2 regions of the Variovorax paradoxus genome follow, and region 2 is predicted to be linked to the other one. Evidence: predicted binding sites of a transcription regulator. Region 2 holds the regulator's gene; the other holds the start of a gene.
The links. Region 2 encodes HrcA, which represses chaperone genes, less so after heat shock. Its sites were predicted from a motif close to TTAGCACTCNNNNNNNNNGAGTGCTAA; they were not measured.

Region 1 (7,501 bases), 2.1 Mb from region 2:
TGCCTGCAGGCCGGTGTGCATGCGATCATCGTCACGCGCGGCAGCGCCGGCGCCACGCTCTGGCGCACCGGGCGCGAACCGCTGGCCGTCGCGGCGCCTCGGGTGGAGGTGGTCGACACCATCGGCGCGGGTGACACTTTCACGGCCGGCCTCTCCGTGTCGCTGCTTGCGCACGGCGTGGGGCACCCGGCCCAGCTTGGCGAACTGAGCGACGAGGCCTGGCGCGAGGTAATGCGCTTTGCCGCCACGGCCGCTGCGCTGAACTGCACCCGCGAAGGCGCCGATCCACCCACGCTCCAAGCGGTTGAGGCCGCGCTCGCGCAGCAGGACAATGTGCCTGCCGCGTCCCGGTCTTGACCTTCGTGCTGCCATGACAACGTCCACCCGCAAACGCGCGATTCCCCGTCAGCGCCACCCCGAACTTGAGCGCGACATTGCGCGCTCCCCGTCGCTGGGCTACGAGGCCCCCGAAACCGGCCTGGTGCGCTGTCTTGCGCACGGCTTTCCGAGCCCGCTGGTGCGCTGGCATTTTCATGAAGACTACGAGCTGCACCTGATCACGGAGACATCCGGCAAGGCTTTCGTCGGCGACTGGATCGGGCCGTTCCAACCGGGGCACCTGGTGCTCTGCGGGCCGAGGCTGCCGCACAACTGGATCTCGCTCGATGTGCCCGAAGGCGGTGCCGAGGGGCGCGACCGGGTGATCCAGTTCCGCCACGAACCCATCGAGAGCGCCGCGGCCGGAATTCCGGAACTGCGCGAGGTGATGCAACTGCTCGAGCGGGCCCGCCACGGCATCGAGTTCTTCGGCATGTCGCAGCAGGCGCAAACGCATTGGGACAACATCAAGGCGGCGCGCGGCGTGCGCCGGCTCGGGCTGTTCTTCGAGTTCATGGCCGATCTTGCGCAGTGCACCGACTATCGGCTGCTCTCGAGCGTTCAGATGCAGGGTGCCCAAGGCATCGAGGGCGATGCGCAGGTCGACCAGATCAACGACATCGTCAACCGCATCACCGCCAACCTGGCGGAGCCCATTTCCATGTCGGACGTGGCGGCCGAGCTCGGCATGAGCGAGAGCCGCTTCAGCCGCTTCTTCCGGCGTTCCACAGGCAACAGCTTTACCGACTTCGTCAACCGCGTGCGCATCAACAGCGCCTGCCATCTGCTGATGCAGACCGACCACTACGTGACCGACATCTGCTACCAGGTGGGCTTCAACAACGTGGCCAATTTCAACCGGCGCTTTCTCGAAATCAAAGGCATGACGCCGAGCGAATTCAGGCGGCAGGCCGACACGCGGTTCGGCTGAGTTCAAGGCAACAGCCGGCATTCAAGGCGCAATCAGGGAGCACTATCTTGTATCTGGGACTCGACCTCGGCACGTCCGAGCTCAAGGCGCTGCTGCTTGCCGACGATCACCGCATCGTCGGCGTGGCACGCGCAGCACTCACGGTCGAACGGCCGCAGCCGCTCTGGTCGGAGCAGGCGCCAAGCCAATGGTGGCAGGCGCTGGAGCAAGTGATGGCCGAGCTGCGAGAAGCGCACCCCGAGGCGCTGAGCGCCGTGCGCGGCATCGGCCTGTCGGGCCAGATGCACGGCGCCACGCTGCTCGACGCGGCGGGCGAGGTGCTGCGTCCCGCCATTCTCTGGAACGACGGCCGCAGCGGCGCGCAGTGCGAAGCGCTCACGCGCGCCGTGCCGCGGCTGGGCGAGATCGCGGGCAACCTGGCGATGCCCGGCTTTACCGCGCCCAAGCTGCTGTGGGTTCGAGAGCACGAGCCTGAAATCTTCGCTCGCGTGGCGCGGGTGCTGCTGCCGAAAGACTGGCTGCGCTTCATGCTCAGCGGTGAGACAGTCAGCGAAATGTCCGATGCGGCCGGCACGCTGTGGTTGGACGTGGGTGCGCGCGACTGGTCCGACGAACTGCTCGGGGCTACGGGGCTCACGCGAGAGCACATGCCCCGGTTGGTCGAAGGCAGCGAAGTGTCGGCGCAGCTCAAACCCGAGCTGGCGGCACGCTGGAACGTGGGCAGCGGCCCAGTACTCATTGCCGGCGGTGCCGGCGACAACGCCGCGAGCGCGGTCGGCATGGGGCTGGTGGAGCCGGGACAGGGCTTTGTTTCGCTCGGCACATCGGGCGTGGTGTTCGTCTCGACCGACCGCTTTCTGCCCAACCCCGCACAGGCGATGCATGCGTTCTGCCATGCGCTGCCCAAGCGCTGGCACCAAATGTCGGTGATGCTTTCGGCCGCGAGCGCGGTGAGCTGGGCTGCCAAGGCATTCAAGTTTGCCGACGAGGCGGCATTGCTCGAAGCGGCAGCTTCGGTCGCACCGGCACAGCGCGAGCGTTGCCCGCTGTTCCTGCCGTACCTTTCGGGCGAGCGCTCCCCGCACAACAACCCCAATGCGCAGGGCGCGCTGTTCGGCCTGACGCATGCGCACGGTCCGGCGGAAATCGCCTATGCCGTGGTCGAGGGCGTGAGCTTCGGGCTGCGCGACGGCTTCGACACCTTGCGCCTGCCGCCCGACATGCCGCTGCGCGAAGTGGCGCTGGTCGGCGGAGGTGCGCGCAGCGTGTGGTGGGGCCAACTGCTGGCCGACATCTTCCAGGTGCCGCTCACGCTCTATGCGGGCAGCGAGACGGGCGGCGCGCTGGGTGCGGCGCGGCTTGCGTGGTTGGCTGACGGTGGCGCTGTGGCCGAGGTGTGCACGCTGCCGCCTGTGAAGCAGCAACTGGTGCCTTCGGTCGAAGGGAACGGCTCGCACAAGACGCGGCATGCGCGCTTCCAGGTGCTCTACATGGCACTGCGCGACCAGTTTCGATAAACGTACCGCGCAATAAAAAAGGGCCGCTTGCGCGGCCCTTTTTGTTTTGGTGAGCAGTAGAGCTCAGCCGGGCATTACATGCCCATGCCGCCCATGCCACCCATGCCGCCCATGTCGGGCATGCCGCCGCCGGCACCGGCTTCTTCCTTCGGTGCGTCGGCGACCATGGCTTCGGTCGTCAGCAGCAGCGAAGCAACCGATGCTGCGTTCTGCAGCGCGGTGCGGGTCACCTTGGTCGGGTCCAGAATGCCCAGCTCGAGCATGTCGCCGTAGCTGTCGTTCGCAGCGTTGAAGCCGTAGTTGCCCTTGCCGGCCAACACAGCGTTCACCACCACCGAGGCTTCGCCGCCGGCGTTGTTCACGATTTCGCGCAGGGGCGCTTCGATCGCCTTGAGCACCAGCTTGATGCCGGCGTCCTGGTCGGCGTTGTCGCCCTTCACGCGGTCGCCCACGGCTTGCTTGGCACGCAGCAGAGCCACGCCGCCGCCAGCCACAACGCCTTCTTCCACTGCAGCGCGGGTGGCGTGCAGGGCGTCTTCGACGCGAGCCTTCTTTTCCTTCATTTCGACTTCGGTGGCGGCGCCAACCTTGATCACTGCAACACCGCCGGCCAGCTTGGCCACGCGCTCTTGCAGCTTTTCACGGTCGTAGTCGCTCGTGGCTTCTTCGATTTGCACGCGCACTTGCTTCACGCGGGCTTCGATGTCGGCAGCAGCGCCGGCGCCGTCGATGATGATGGTGTTTTCCTTGCCCACTTCGATGCGCTTGGCTTGGCCCAGGTCGGCCAGCGTCACCTTTTCGAGCGTGAGGCCCACTTCTTCAGCGATGACCTTGCCGCCCGTCAGGATGGCGATGTCTTCCAGCATGGCCTTGCGGCGGTCGCCGAAGCCAGGAGCCTTGACAGCCACGACCTTCAGGATACCGCGGATCGTGTTCACGACCAAGGTAGCCAGGGCTTCGCCTTCGACTTCTTCGGCAATGATCAGCAGGGGACGGCCAGCCTTGGCAACTTGTTCCAGCGTGGGGAGCAGGTCGCGGATGTTGCTGATCTTCTTGTCGAACAGCAGCACGAACGGGTTGTCGAGCAGCGCCGATTGCTTTTCGGGGTTGTTGATGAAGTAGGGCGACAGGTAGCCGCGGTCGAACTGCATGCCTTCGACGACGTCGAGTTCGCTTTCGAGCGACTTGCCGTCTTCGACAGTGATCACGCCTTCCTTGCCGACCTTGTCCATCGCGTCAGCGATGAGCTTGCCGATGGTTTCGTCGCTGTTGGCCGAGATCGAGCCGACTTGTGCGATTTCCTTCGACGTGGTGGTGGGCTTCGAAGCCTTCTTCAGCTCTTCGACCAGGGCCGTGACAGCCTTGTCGATGCCGCGCTTCAGGTCCATCGGGTTGATGCCGGCGGCCACGTACTTGAAACCTTCGCGAACGATGGCTTGTGCCAGAACCGTGGCGGTGGTGGTGCCGTCACCAGCGTTGTCGCTGGTCTTCGAAGCCACTTCCTTCACGAGCTGGGCGCCCATGTTCTGGAGCTTGTCCTTGAGTTCGATTTCCTTGGCGACCGATACACCGTCCTTGGTGACGGTGGGGGCGCCGAACGAGCGCTCGAGCACCACGTTGCGGCCCTTGGGGCCCAGGGTCACCTTGACTGCGTTGGCGAGGATGTTGACACCCTCGACCATGCGTGCGCGGGCTTCACCGCCGAAGACTACGTCTTTTGCTGCCATGTTTTATTTCTCCGAAAGGGGATGGATGGATTACTTATCGACGACTGCGAACAGGTCGTCTTCCTTCATGACGAGCAATTCGTCACCGCCGACCTTGACGGTCTGGCCGCTGTACTTGCCGAACAGGACGCGGTCGCCGACCTTGACGGTCAGTGCGGTCAGTTCGCCCTTGTCGTTGCGCTTGCCCGGGCCCACGGCCAGGACTTCACCCTGATCGGGCTTTTCGGCGGCTGCGTCGGGAATGACGATGCCGGAGGCGGTCTTGGTTTCGCTGTCAACACGCTTGACGATCACGCGATCGGCCAAAGGACGAAGTTTCATTGCATCTCCTGGATAAGAAACGGGGTTGTGGTCGGGCGCCGGGCGGGGGAGACCGGCGGCCCATCGACTGGAATCGAGGCTTGTTAGCACTCGTCAGCAGCGAGTGCTAATCATAAGGGCAATCGGGGGAGTTTCAAGGGCGGGAGGCGGTTTTGCCCCGCTGCGGCCAGAGTGCCAAGCGCCCGGCTGGCCAGACGGCCCTGTTTCAGAGCCTTAAAAGCTTGACTTGCGCTCCGGCAGCATCAGCGCGAACAATTCACTGCGAAAGTGAATGCCGAGCCGGTTGAACGCCCGGTTCCGGTATGTCTTGACAGTCGGCAGCGCCAGGCCCATGTCCGACGCAATGCCCTCCTGGGTCATGCCACGGAGCAACCGAAGGCATACGTTGAGTTCCTGCGCCGTCAGCGCCGGGCAACGGGTGAGCAGCCTCGCGCCGAGTTCGTTGGCCGCGTCCGCGCGCGTCAGGGCAATGTGCTTGCGCGCGAGCGCCATCAGCAGTCGCCCTGCAACGCCGAAGTCTGCCAATTGCGCATCGCTGAGCGGCCGCTGATGCGTATGCCGATAGAAATTGACCGCGAACAGCGCGTCGCCCTCGCATGCCGCAGGTTCTTCCTCGACCACCGACACGCGCTCCATTACCCCGTGGGCGTCGTATACCTTGGCCCGGTGCTCCGTGGGCACCTCCGGCGCGGTGATGTGGCACACGCGCAGTTGTGGAGCGCTCGCTTCACGCAATGTGCGGTCGCTTCGGATCGGACCTGACAGGTAGGCGCGCCAGCAGTCGCGCGTGGTGTCGGGCATGCCCCGGCTGCCACTCAGAAAGATCGCCGGCCGCGCCCCTGTGCGGTACACCGAAAACGAGCCCACCGGCAGGGCGCGCGCCATGGCGTCGAGAAGGCGGTCGCCAAATCCCGGCTCTCCCAGCGCTGGCACCACCATCGGCAGGTGCTGCGCCAATGACGATCCGGCGGACTCGGCGGGCAGGTCAGGAATCCAGGTGCGCATGGGGCAATACGGGGAATCCCGTCATCTTCCGGGATGACAGCGTTGTCCGGCCACCGGACTTACGCTAGGGCATGACTTCTTCGCCTCCTCAAGAGAACGATCCGCTTGCCGCACCGTGCCTGGCCTGGTTTGCCGATGTCACCGTGGAGGTGGGTGAGCCGATGGTGCTGGGCGAGGGCGCCCAGGGGCTGCGCCGCGTGGTGCCCATTGTGGGCGGCCACGCCAGGGGCGATGGCTGGTCGGGGCGGGTGCTGCCGGGCGGTGCCGACTTCCAGCGCATCGCAAGCGACACGGCATCGGAGCTCGACGCCCGCTACGGCCTGGAGACGGATGCCGGCGACCGCATTTACGTGCGCAACCGTGCCATACGCACCGCGCCCGCCGAGGTGATGGCGCAACTGCTGCGCGGTGAGCCGGTGGACCCGGCGCAGGTCTATTTTCGCTGTGCGCCCTCGTTCGAGACGCGCAGCCAGTCGTTGCGCTGGATCACCGAGCGGCTGTTCGTCGGAGTCGGCGTGCGCCACCCCGCCCAGGTGGTGATGCGCTTCTTCGCGCTGCAGTGATCCGCGCCGCCGGCTCCGCGCTTCAATTTCAACACCGACAGGAGACTCGAATGACAACCGCCCCTCTTACGGGCGCGCGCCGCCGCGCGCTCATCGCCGCCATCACCGCGCTGGCCGGACTCGGGAGCATGGCCTGGGCGCCCCAGGCGCTCGCCCAGGCGGGCACCGCCTATCCCAACCGGCCGGTGCGCCTGGTGGTTGGCTTTCCGGCCGGCAGCGGGCCGGACATCGTGGCTCGCCTGCTGGCCCAGAAGCTGTCCGAAGGGTGGGGAAACCTTGGCGTCATCGTCGACAACAAGCCGGGCGCCGGCGGGTTGATCGCCGCCTCCGAAGTGGCCCGAGCGCAGCCTGACGGCTACACGCTAATGCTCGGCGAAACCGGCCAGTTGGCCATTGCGCCGAGCAGCTACAGCAAGCTCTCCTACGACCCGAAGAAGGACTTCGTGCCCGTGAGCCAGGTGGTCACCTCGAACTTCATGCTGGTGGTCAACCCGGCCAAGATACCGGCGCGCGACGTGAAGCAGTTCGTGGAATGGAGCCGCGCGCAGAAGGGGCTGTTCATGGGCACTTTCGGTGCCGGCACACCGGGCCACTTCGGCGCTTTTCTCTTCGGCGATGCGATCGGCATCAAGCCGGAGCCGGTGCACTACAAGACCACGGGCGATGCGCTGGGCGGTTTGTTCAGTGGCGACGTAGCGGGTGCATTCGCAAGCGTCGGTCTCTCGGCGGCCAACGTGAAGGCGGGCAAGTTGCTGGCTCTGGCCTCCAGCGGCGATACGCGCAGCGCCAGCCTGCCCGACGTTCCGACCTTCCGCGAGCAGGGCTTCCCCCAGCTGGTCTTCAACTCATGGTTCGGCGTGGTTGCCCCGGCCAGGACGCCGCCCGAGATCATCGCGCGGCTCGAAAGCGATGTCCGCAAGGCCGTGCAGTCGGCCGAAGGCAAGGCGAAGCTGGAGGATGCGGGCTTCGGTGTCACGGGCACGACGTCGCAGGAATTCGGCCGCGTGATCGCTGCCGACACGGCAAGCTGGGGCAAGGTGGTCGCCGCCACGGGTTTCA
Region 2 (7,501 bases):
AGGTCGAAACGGCCTTCTCGGCCGCCGGCATGACGCTGCGGATTGCGGGCCGCGAAAAAACGCTCTATTCCATCTACCGCAAGATGGAAGAAAAGCACCTGAGCTTTGCCCAGGTGACCGACATCTACGGTTTTCGGCTGATCGTGCCGAACGTGATTGCCTGCTACACGGGCTTGGGCATCCTGCACCAGATGTACAAGCCGCTGCCGGGCAAGTTCAAGGACCACATCGCCATTGCCAAGCTCAACGGCTACCAGTCGCTGCACACCACGCTGGTGGGCCCGGCGGGTGTGAACGTGGAGTTTCAGCTGCGCACCGAGGCCATGCACGTGGTGGCCGAATCGGGCGTGGCGGCGCATTGGCTGTACAAGGCCGCCGAACCCAATGCGGCCAGCAACGACCGGCTGGGCACCAAGTGGCTGCAGTCGCTGCTCGACATCCAGGACGAAACCCGCGACGCGGCCGAGTTCTGGGACCACGTCAAGGTCGACCTGTTTCCCGATGCGGTCTACGTGTTCACGCCCAAGAGCCAGATTCTGGCGCTGCCGCGCGGCGCCACGGTGGTCGACTTTGCCTACGCCATTCACAGCAACATCGGCGACCACACCTCCGCCGCGCGCATCAACGGCGACCAGGTGCCGCTGCGCACCGAGCTGAAGAACGGCGACGTGGTCGAGGTGATTACCGCGCCCGTATCAACGCCCAATCCGGCCTGGCTCGGCTTTGTGCGAACCGGGCGCGCGCGCTCCAAGATCCGCCACTATTTGAAGACGCTGGCGCACGCCGAATCCGAAGGGCTGGGCGAAAAGCTGCTGGCGCAGGCGCTGCGCGCCGAAGGGCTGAGCAAGCTGCCGGCCGACGATGCCGAGCATCAGGCGCTGTGGGAAAAGTTGCTGCGCTTCACCGGCAACCGCACCCGCGCCGAGCTGCTGACCGACATCGGCCTGGGCAAGCGAATTGCCAGCATCGTCGCCAAGCGGCTCGTGGCGATGCTCTCCGAACTGGGCGAGCGGCCGGATGCGCTGCTGCTGAGCCGCGAGCGCTTCATTTCGCACGAAACCATTTCGCAGGGCGCCGTGACCCTGGACGGCAGCGAGAACTCTTCCGTTCGCTTTGCGCTGTGCTGTCGGCCAATTCCGGGCGATGAGATCGTCGGTTACCTGGGGCATGGCGAAGGCCTGGTGGTGCACACCGAAAGCTGCGGCGTGGGCCAACGCCTGCGCCACAAGGACAGCGAGCGCTTCTTCGCGGTCGAATGGGCCGACGAGCCCACCCGTGCTTTCGAAACCGGCGTGGTAATTACCGTGCGCAACGACAAGGGCGTGCTCGCACGGGTGGCCGCAACGCTGGCCGATGCCGAGGCAGACATCACGCACGTCGAAATGGCCGATGAAACGCCGCAGGATTCGACCGACCTGCGCTTTGTGATTGCCGTGCGCGATCGGAGCCACCTCGACGCGGTGTTGCGCGCGGCACGGCGAACTGCCTCGGTGCTGACGGCCGCGCGGACGGTTCCCGCGCCCTGAAATTCCGCCTGAAACCGGCGGCGCGCTTACGGCGCAGTGCCTGAACCCGGAGCGGGATAGCTCACAGACAGCAGCTCGACCTCGTGCGTGCCGCCCGGCGTCACAAGCTTCACCACATCGCCTTCGCGTGACTTGAGCAAAGCCCTGGCAATGGGTGAGATCCAGCTGACTTGCGATTGGGCGCTGTCCGCTTCGTCGATGCCCAGGATGGTCACGCTGCGTTCGTCACCCGTTTCATCGGCATAGCGCACCGTGGCGCCAAAGAAAACCTGATCGCTGCCATGGTGCACCGAGGGGTCGGTCACCTCGGCAATCTCGAGCCGCTTGGTCAGAAAGCGGATGCGGCGGTCGATTTCCCGCAGGCGCTTTTTGCCGTAGAGGTAATCGCCATTTTCCGAGCGGTCGCCGTTCTTGGCGGCCCAATGCACCGCCTCGACGACCTTGGGGCGCTCTTCGTCCATCAATTGCAGCAATTCGTCGCGCAGCCGGGCATATCCGGCTGGCGTGATGTAGTTCTTGCTGCCGCTGGGCAGCGCCGGGCCGGCGCTTTCGCCGCCGTCGTCGTCTTCGCCGGCGTCGGTTTCCTTGGTGAATGCTTTGCTCAACGCAAAACCTCCGAATTTAAAAAGGCCCGCAACTTTCGTTGCAGGCCTTCATGATGAAAGTGCGATGGACAGATATTGTGCCCCGATTGCCTCACCCTTTACCTCTCACCGCTCACCCCTCACCCCATATCCGAGCGCTTGCAGTCGAAGACCACGCTTTGCTCCACGGCTCGCAGCGCCGGCACCTTGCTCACGTACACCACGCTGGCGCTCATCAGGTGCCATTCGGTGGTCTTGACCAGCCTGAACAGATTGGTCGCCTCGACGCCAACAGTTGGAATGGAATTGAAGACATAAATGGGCTCACCGGACTGGCTCTCTTCCATGTTCACCAGATCCGCCCGCATCTTGCCCATGGTCTCGGTGTCTTTTGTTCTGGAGCGAACAACGTCGATGTTGACGGTACGCGAGTGCTCGTCGATTGAAATCCGGCGAATCGGATTGAAAGGCGATCCGGCTGCGTTGCTTGCGCCCGGAACGCAGGTGATCTTTCCCGCCCAGACCGGGCCCGCGGCTAAAAAAAGCAGGAAGAGGAACGGAAATGCGCGTGTTCTTGCGTGAGTACCCATGGTTCACTCTATGCCGTTTTCCTGCGCACCGAGGTCCGGCATATCCCGTCGGTTCTATTTGTTACCAGATCAATAAACGTTAACATTTTTCATTTCGCGTGAAAAAAGTCACGGTACTCAGTCCTACGCCTAGTTACAGATGAGTGGGGCGAGAGGGAAGCTCGCAACTCTACTGACTCTGGCGGGAAGCAATGGTCACTCAGGTCATTCACAACGCGACGATCACGTTGCAGTTGCCGTTCGACATAAGCCCCACCGCGGAAGTCGCAGCGCTTCGCGCCGCCGGCATTCCGGTGGATGGGCTGGGCAATGCAACGTCGGGTTATCTGTTTGTGCGCACGACGGGCCGCAGCGCCAACCGAACGAACACGTTTCGGTGGTTTGCCACAAGCATTGGCAGAGAGCCGATCGATGTGACCACCCTGCCAGGAGATCCCTCCCTGGCATGCGGCTAGACGCCAGCCAAAGAAAAAGGGTTAGGACACGTTGATGTCCTAACCCTTTAAGAGAGTGGTGCGGCTGGCAGGAATTGAACCCACGACCCCTTGGTTCGTAGCCAAGTACTCTATCCAACTGAGCTACAGCCGCACAGCTATCGATTATAGCATCCATTTTTGCCCCTGGCCGGACCAGATCAGAAATGAATGCGAGTGGTAGGCCGTGATGGGCTTGAACCATCGACCAACGGATTATGAGTCCGCTGCTCTAACCAACTGAGCTAACGGCCCACGAGAGACCCCGATTCTATTCGCCGTGCGGCTTACTTGCGGTGGCTCAGCGCGTTGCTGACCAGGCGCGAGGTGATGTCGACGATCTGGATCATGCGCTCATAGGGCATGCGGGTCGGGCCGATGACGCCCAGAGTGCCCACGACCTGCCCATCGACCTCGTAGTTGGCGCTGACGATGGAAAGCTCTTCGATGGGCACCACCTGGCTCTCGCCGCCGATGAAGATGCGCACGCCCTCGGCTTTGCTCGACACGTCGAGCAACCGCATGAGCTGCGCCTTTTGCTCGAACAGTTCGAAGGCGCGGCGCAGTTGTCCCATGTCGCTGGAAAAATCGGTCACGGAAAGCAGGTTGCGCTCGCCCGAGATCACAACGTCGTCTTCCTGCGCCTCGGTGAGCACCTCGGAGCTGACCTTGACGGCCGCCTGCATCAACGCGGCAATTTCGCCGCGCAGCTTCTCGACTTCTGACTGAAGCCGGTCGCGCACCTGCTCGATGGTCAGGCCCGCATAGTGGGCGTTGATGTAGTTCGACGCCTCGACAAGTTGCGACTGCGTGTAGTCCGCCTCGGGAAAGATCACGCGGTTTTGCACGTCGCCGTCCGGCGAGACGATGATCACCAGCAGCCGCCGCTCGGAGAGCTTCAGGAACTCGATCTGCTTGAACACCGACGCGCGCCGCGGCGCCATGACCACGCCCACGAACTGCGACAGGTTGGACAGCAGGCTGGCGGCGTTCGCAATCACCTTCTGCGGCTGGTCGGGCGCAAGGCTCGGCGCGCTCATCTGCTCGCGCTCGGCAGTGAGCATGGTGTCGACGAAGAGCCGGTAGCCACGGGCCGTGGGAATGCGGCCGGCGGAGGTGTGGGGGCTTGCAATCAACCCCAGCGCCTCGAGGTCCGACATGACGTTGCGGATGGTCGCGGGTGAAAGGTCCAGCCCCGGCGCGCGCGACAAAGTCCGCGACCCGACCGGTTGGCCTTCGGCGATGTAACGCTCCACCAATGTCTTCAGGAGCAACTTGGCACGGTCGTCCAGCATTGCAAGATTTTAGTGTTGTAATTTGTACATGACTTCTCGCTTCCGCAATGTCGCCCTGATCGGCAAATACCAGGCTTCAGGCGCCAGGGCGCAGGCGGATGCGCGCGACGGCGTCATGGAAGATATTGGCGCGTTCCTGGAATCGCAAGGGTGCACGGTTTTTGTCGAGAAATCTGCTGCTGCGGAAGCCGCCGATGCGGACGCCATCGCAGGCGGCCGCTACGAGCCGCTGAGCGTTGCAGAAATCGGGCAGCGCTGCGACCTGGGCCTGGTGGTGGGAGGCGACGGCACCATGCTGGGCATTGGCCGGCAACTGGCGTGCTACGGCATTCCGCTGATCGGCATCAACCGCGGACGGCTCGGCTTCATCACCGACATTCCGATCGACAACTACCAGGCCACGCTGATTCCCATGCTGGCCGGCGAATACGAAGAAGACCACCGCAGCCTCATGCATGCGCAGGTCATACGCGACGGTGTATCGGTTTTCGATGCGCTGGCCATGAACGATGTGGTGGTGAACCGCGACTCCACCTCGGGCATGGTCGAGCTGCGGGTTTCGGTGGGCCGGCATTTCGTGGCCAACCAGCGCGCCGACGGGCTGATCATTGCGTCTCCAACGGGCTCGACGGCCTATGCGCTGTCGGCCGGGGGGCCGCTGCTGCATCCGGCGGTACCGGGCTGGGTGCTGGTGCCCATTGCACCGCACACGCTGTCGAACCGCCCGGTGCTGCTGCCGGACGCGGACGAGATCGTGATCGAACTGGTGTCGGGGCGCGGCGCCAGCGCCAATTTCGACATGCAATCCCTGGCTTCGCTCGCCATCGGCGACCGGGTGGTGGTGCGGCGCTCCGACTTCCGGGTGCGCTTTCTGCACCCGCGGGGCTGGAGCTACTTCGACACGCTGCGCAAAAAACTTCATTGGAACGAAGGGGGCTCCTGAGATGGCGCTGCGACGCATCGCACTGCGCGACTTCGTGATCGTGCGATCACTCGAACTCGACCTGTCCGCCGGCTTTACGGTACTCACCGGCGAAACCGGCGCGGGCAAATCCATATTGATCGACGCGCTTCAACTGGCGCTGGGCAACCGTGCCGATGCAGGCGCGGTGCGCGAGGGTGCCGAGCGCCTGGACGTGAGCGCCGAATTCGACGCCGATCCGGCCTTTGCAGACTGGCTCGACGAAGGCGGGTTCGAGTCCGGCGACGCCCTGCTGCTGCGCCGCACGGTGGACCTGCAAGGCCGCAGCCGCGGCTGGATCAACGGCAGCCCGGCCACGGCCACGCAGCTGCGGGAACTCGGCGACCGCCTGCTCGACATTCACGGCCAACATGCATGGCAAAGCCTCACGCGCCCCGAGGCCGTGCGCGGCCTGCTCGACGCGTATGCCGGCGTGCGCACCGATGCGCTGGACGCCGCCTGGCACAGCTGGCGGCAGGCAATCTCCGCACTCGACAACGCGCGCTCCGCGCAAGATTCGCTGCAGCGCGAGCGCGAACGGCTGCAATGGCAGATTGCCGAGGTCATGAAGCTGGCGCCGGCCGAAGGCGAGTGGGAAGAGCTTTCGACCAACCACGCACGCGTCTCGAACGCCCAGGCGCTGATCGATGCGGCGCAGGGCGCAAGCCAGGCATTGGAAGACGACGACAACGGCGCCCTGGCAGCGCTTTCGCGGGCGGTAACGCTGCTGCAGAACTGCGAGCACATCGAGCCCGAATTCCGCGCACTGGGCGAGGTGCTGGCCTCCAGCGTGGCGCAGGCCTCCGACGCCGCGCATTCGCTGCACGGCTACCTGCGCGACGCCGAGGCCGATCCGCAGCGCCTTGCCGAACTGGACGAGCGCATGGGCTTGTGGATGTCTCTGGCCCGCCGCTACAAGCGCACGCCCGACGACCTGCCCGCGCTGCTGGCCGGTTGGCAAGCCGAGTTGAAGGCGCTGGACGCGCAAAGCGATCTCGAAAGCCTGGAGCGTGCCGAGCAAACCGCGCAGCAGGGCTACATGAAGGAAGCCAAGGCGCTTGCCAAGTTGCGTAAGCAGGCCGCGCCGCGCCTGTCCGAAGCGGTCACGCAGGCCATGCAGGGGCTGGGCATGCAGGGCGGCCGGTTCGAAGTCGAACTGCAGCCGCTCGCGCAGCCGGGCCGCGCGGGGCTCGAAGACGTCGCCTTTCTGGTGAGCGGGCATCCGGGCAGCACGCCCCGCCCCATCGGCAAGGTGGCTTCGGGCGGCGAGCTCTCCCGCATTGCCTTGGCCATTGCGGTCACCACAAGCCAGCTTGGCGCCGCGCAAACGCTGATCTTCGACGAGGTCGATGCCGGGGTGGGTGGGGCTGTCGCCGAGACCGTGGGGCGCCTCATGAAGCAGCTCGGGCGCGACCGCCAGGTGCTGGCCGTCACCCACCTGCCGCAAGTCGCTGCCTGTGCCGATCACCACCTGGTGGTGGCCAAGCGGCAGACCGCCGCGGCCGGCCAGGACGGCCCGCGGACCGAAAGCGGCGTTTCGCGGCTAGACGACGAAAACCGCGCCCGCGAAATCGCCCGCATGCTCGGCGGCGAGAAGGTTTCGAACACCTCGCTGGCGCACGCCCGCGAAATGCTGGGCCACAAGACTTCGGCAACGCTGTAATGAACCTCGATCTGGTGCTCATCACCGGCATGTCGGGCTCAGGCAAGTCCGTAGCCCTGCACGCGCTGGAAGACGCAGGCTACTACTGTGTCGACAACCTTCCACCCGAACTGCTGAGCCCTTTCATCGCGCTGCAGCAAGAGCAAGAAGCCAAGCGCGTGGCCATTGCCATGGACGTGCGCAGCGGCGTGTCGCTACCGATCGTTCCGCAGCAGCTCGAAGCGTTGCGCCAGGACGGTGTTTCGCTGCGTTCGCTGTTTCTCGACGCCACCACCGATGCGCTGCTGCGGCGCTATTCCGAGACTCGCCGGCGGCATCCGCTGTCGCGCCAGGAGGGCCGCACCGATGCCCCGGAGCAGGAGCGCGCGCTGGTGCAGGCCATTGAACTGGAGCGCGAGCTGCTGGCCGA

Region 1: the regulator HrcA is predicted to act here: its motif matches at 4,958-4,984, upstream of QHG62_RS02690 (co-chaperone GroES).

Annotation. Positions count from the first base shown of each region.
Region 1 covers NZ_CP123990.1:572,699-580,199, forward strand. The annotation lists gene QHG62_RS02670 (carbohydrate kinase family protein) at 1-357, shown strand, start outside; gene QHG62_RS02675 (AraC family transcriptional regulator) at 371-1,309, shown strand; gene xylB (xylulokinase) at 1,357-2,826, shown strand; gene groL (chaperonin GroEL) at 2,901-4,553, opposite strand; gene QHG62_RS02690 (co-chaperone GroES) at 4,584-4,874, opposite strand; gene QHG62_RS02695 (helix-turn-helix transcriptional regulator) at 5,088-5,879, opposite strand; gene QHG62_RS02700 (DUF3237 domain-containing protein) at 5,951-6,442, shown strand; gene QHG62_RS02705 (Bug family tripartite tricarboxylate transporter substrate binding protein) at 6,493-7,501, shown strand, end outside.
Region 2 covers NZ_CP123990.1:2,655,726-2,663,226, reverse strand. The annotation lists gene QHG62_RS12940 (RelA/SpoT family protein) at 1-1,526, shown strand, start outside; gene greB (transcription elongation factor GreB) at 1,553-2,131, opposite strand; gene QHG62_RS12930 (hypothetical protein) at 2,251-2,700, opposite strand; gene QHG62_RS12925 (hypothetical protein) at 2,892-3,155, shown strand; tRNA gene QHG62_RS12920 (tRNA-Arg) at 3,212-3,288, opposite strand; tRNA gene QHG62_RS12915 (tRNA-Ile) at 3,352-3,428, opposite strand; gene hrcA (heat-inducible transcriptional repressor HrcA) at 3,461-4,468, opposite strand; gene QHG62_RS12905 (NAD kinase) at 4,497-5,411, shown strand; gene recN (DNA repair protein RecN) at 5,413-7,092, shown strand; gene rapZ (RNase adapter RapZ) at 7,092-7,501, shown strand, end outside.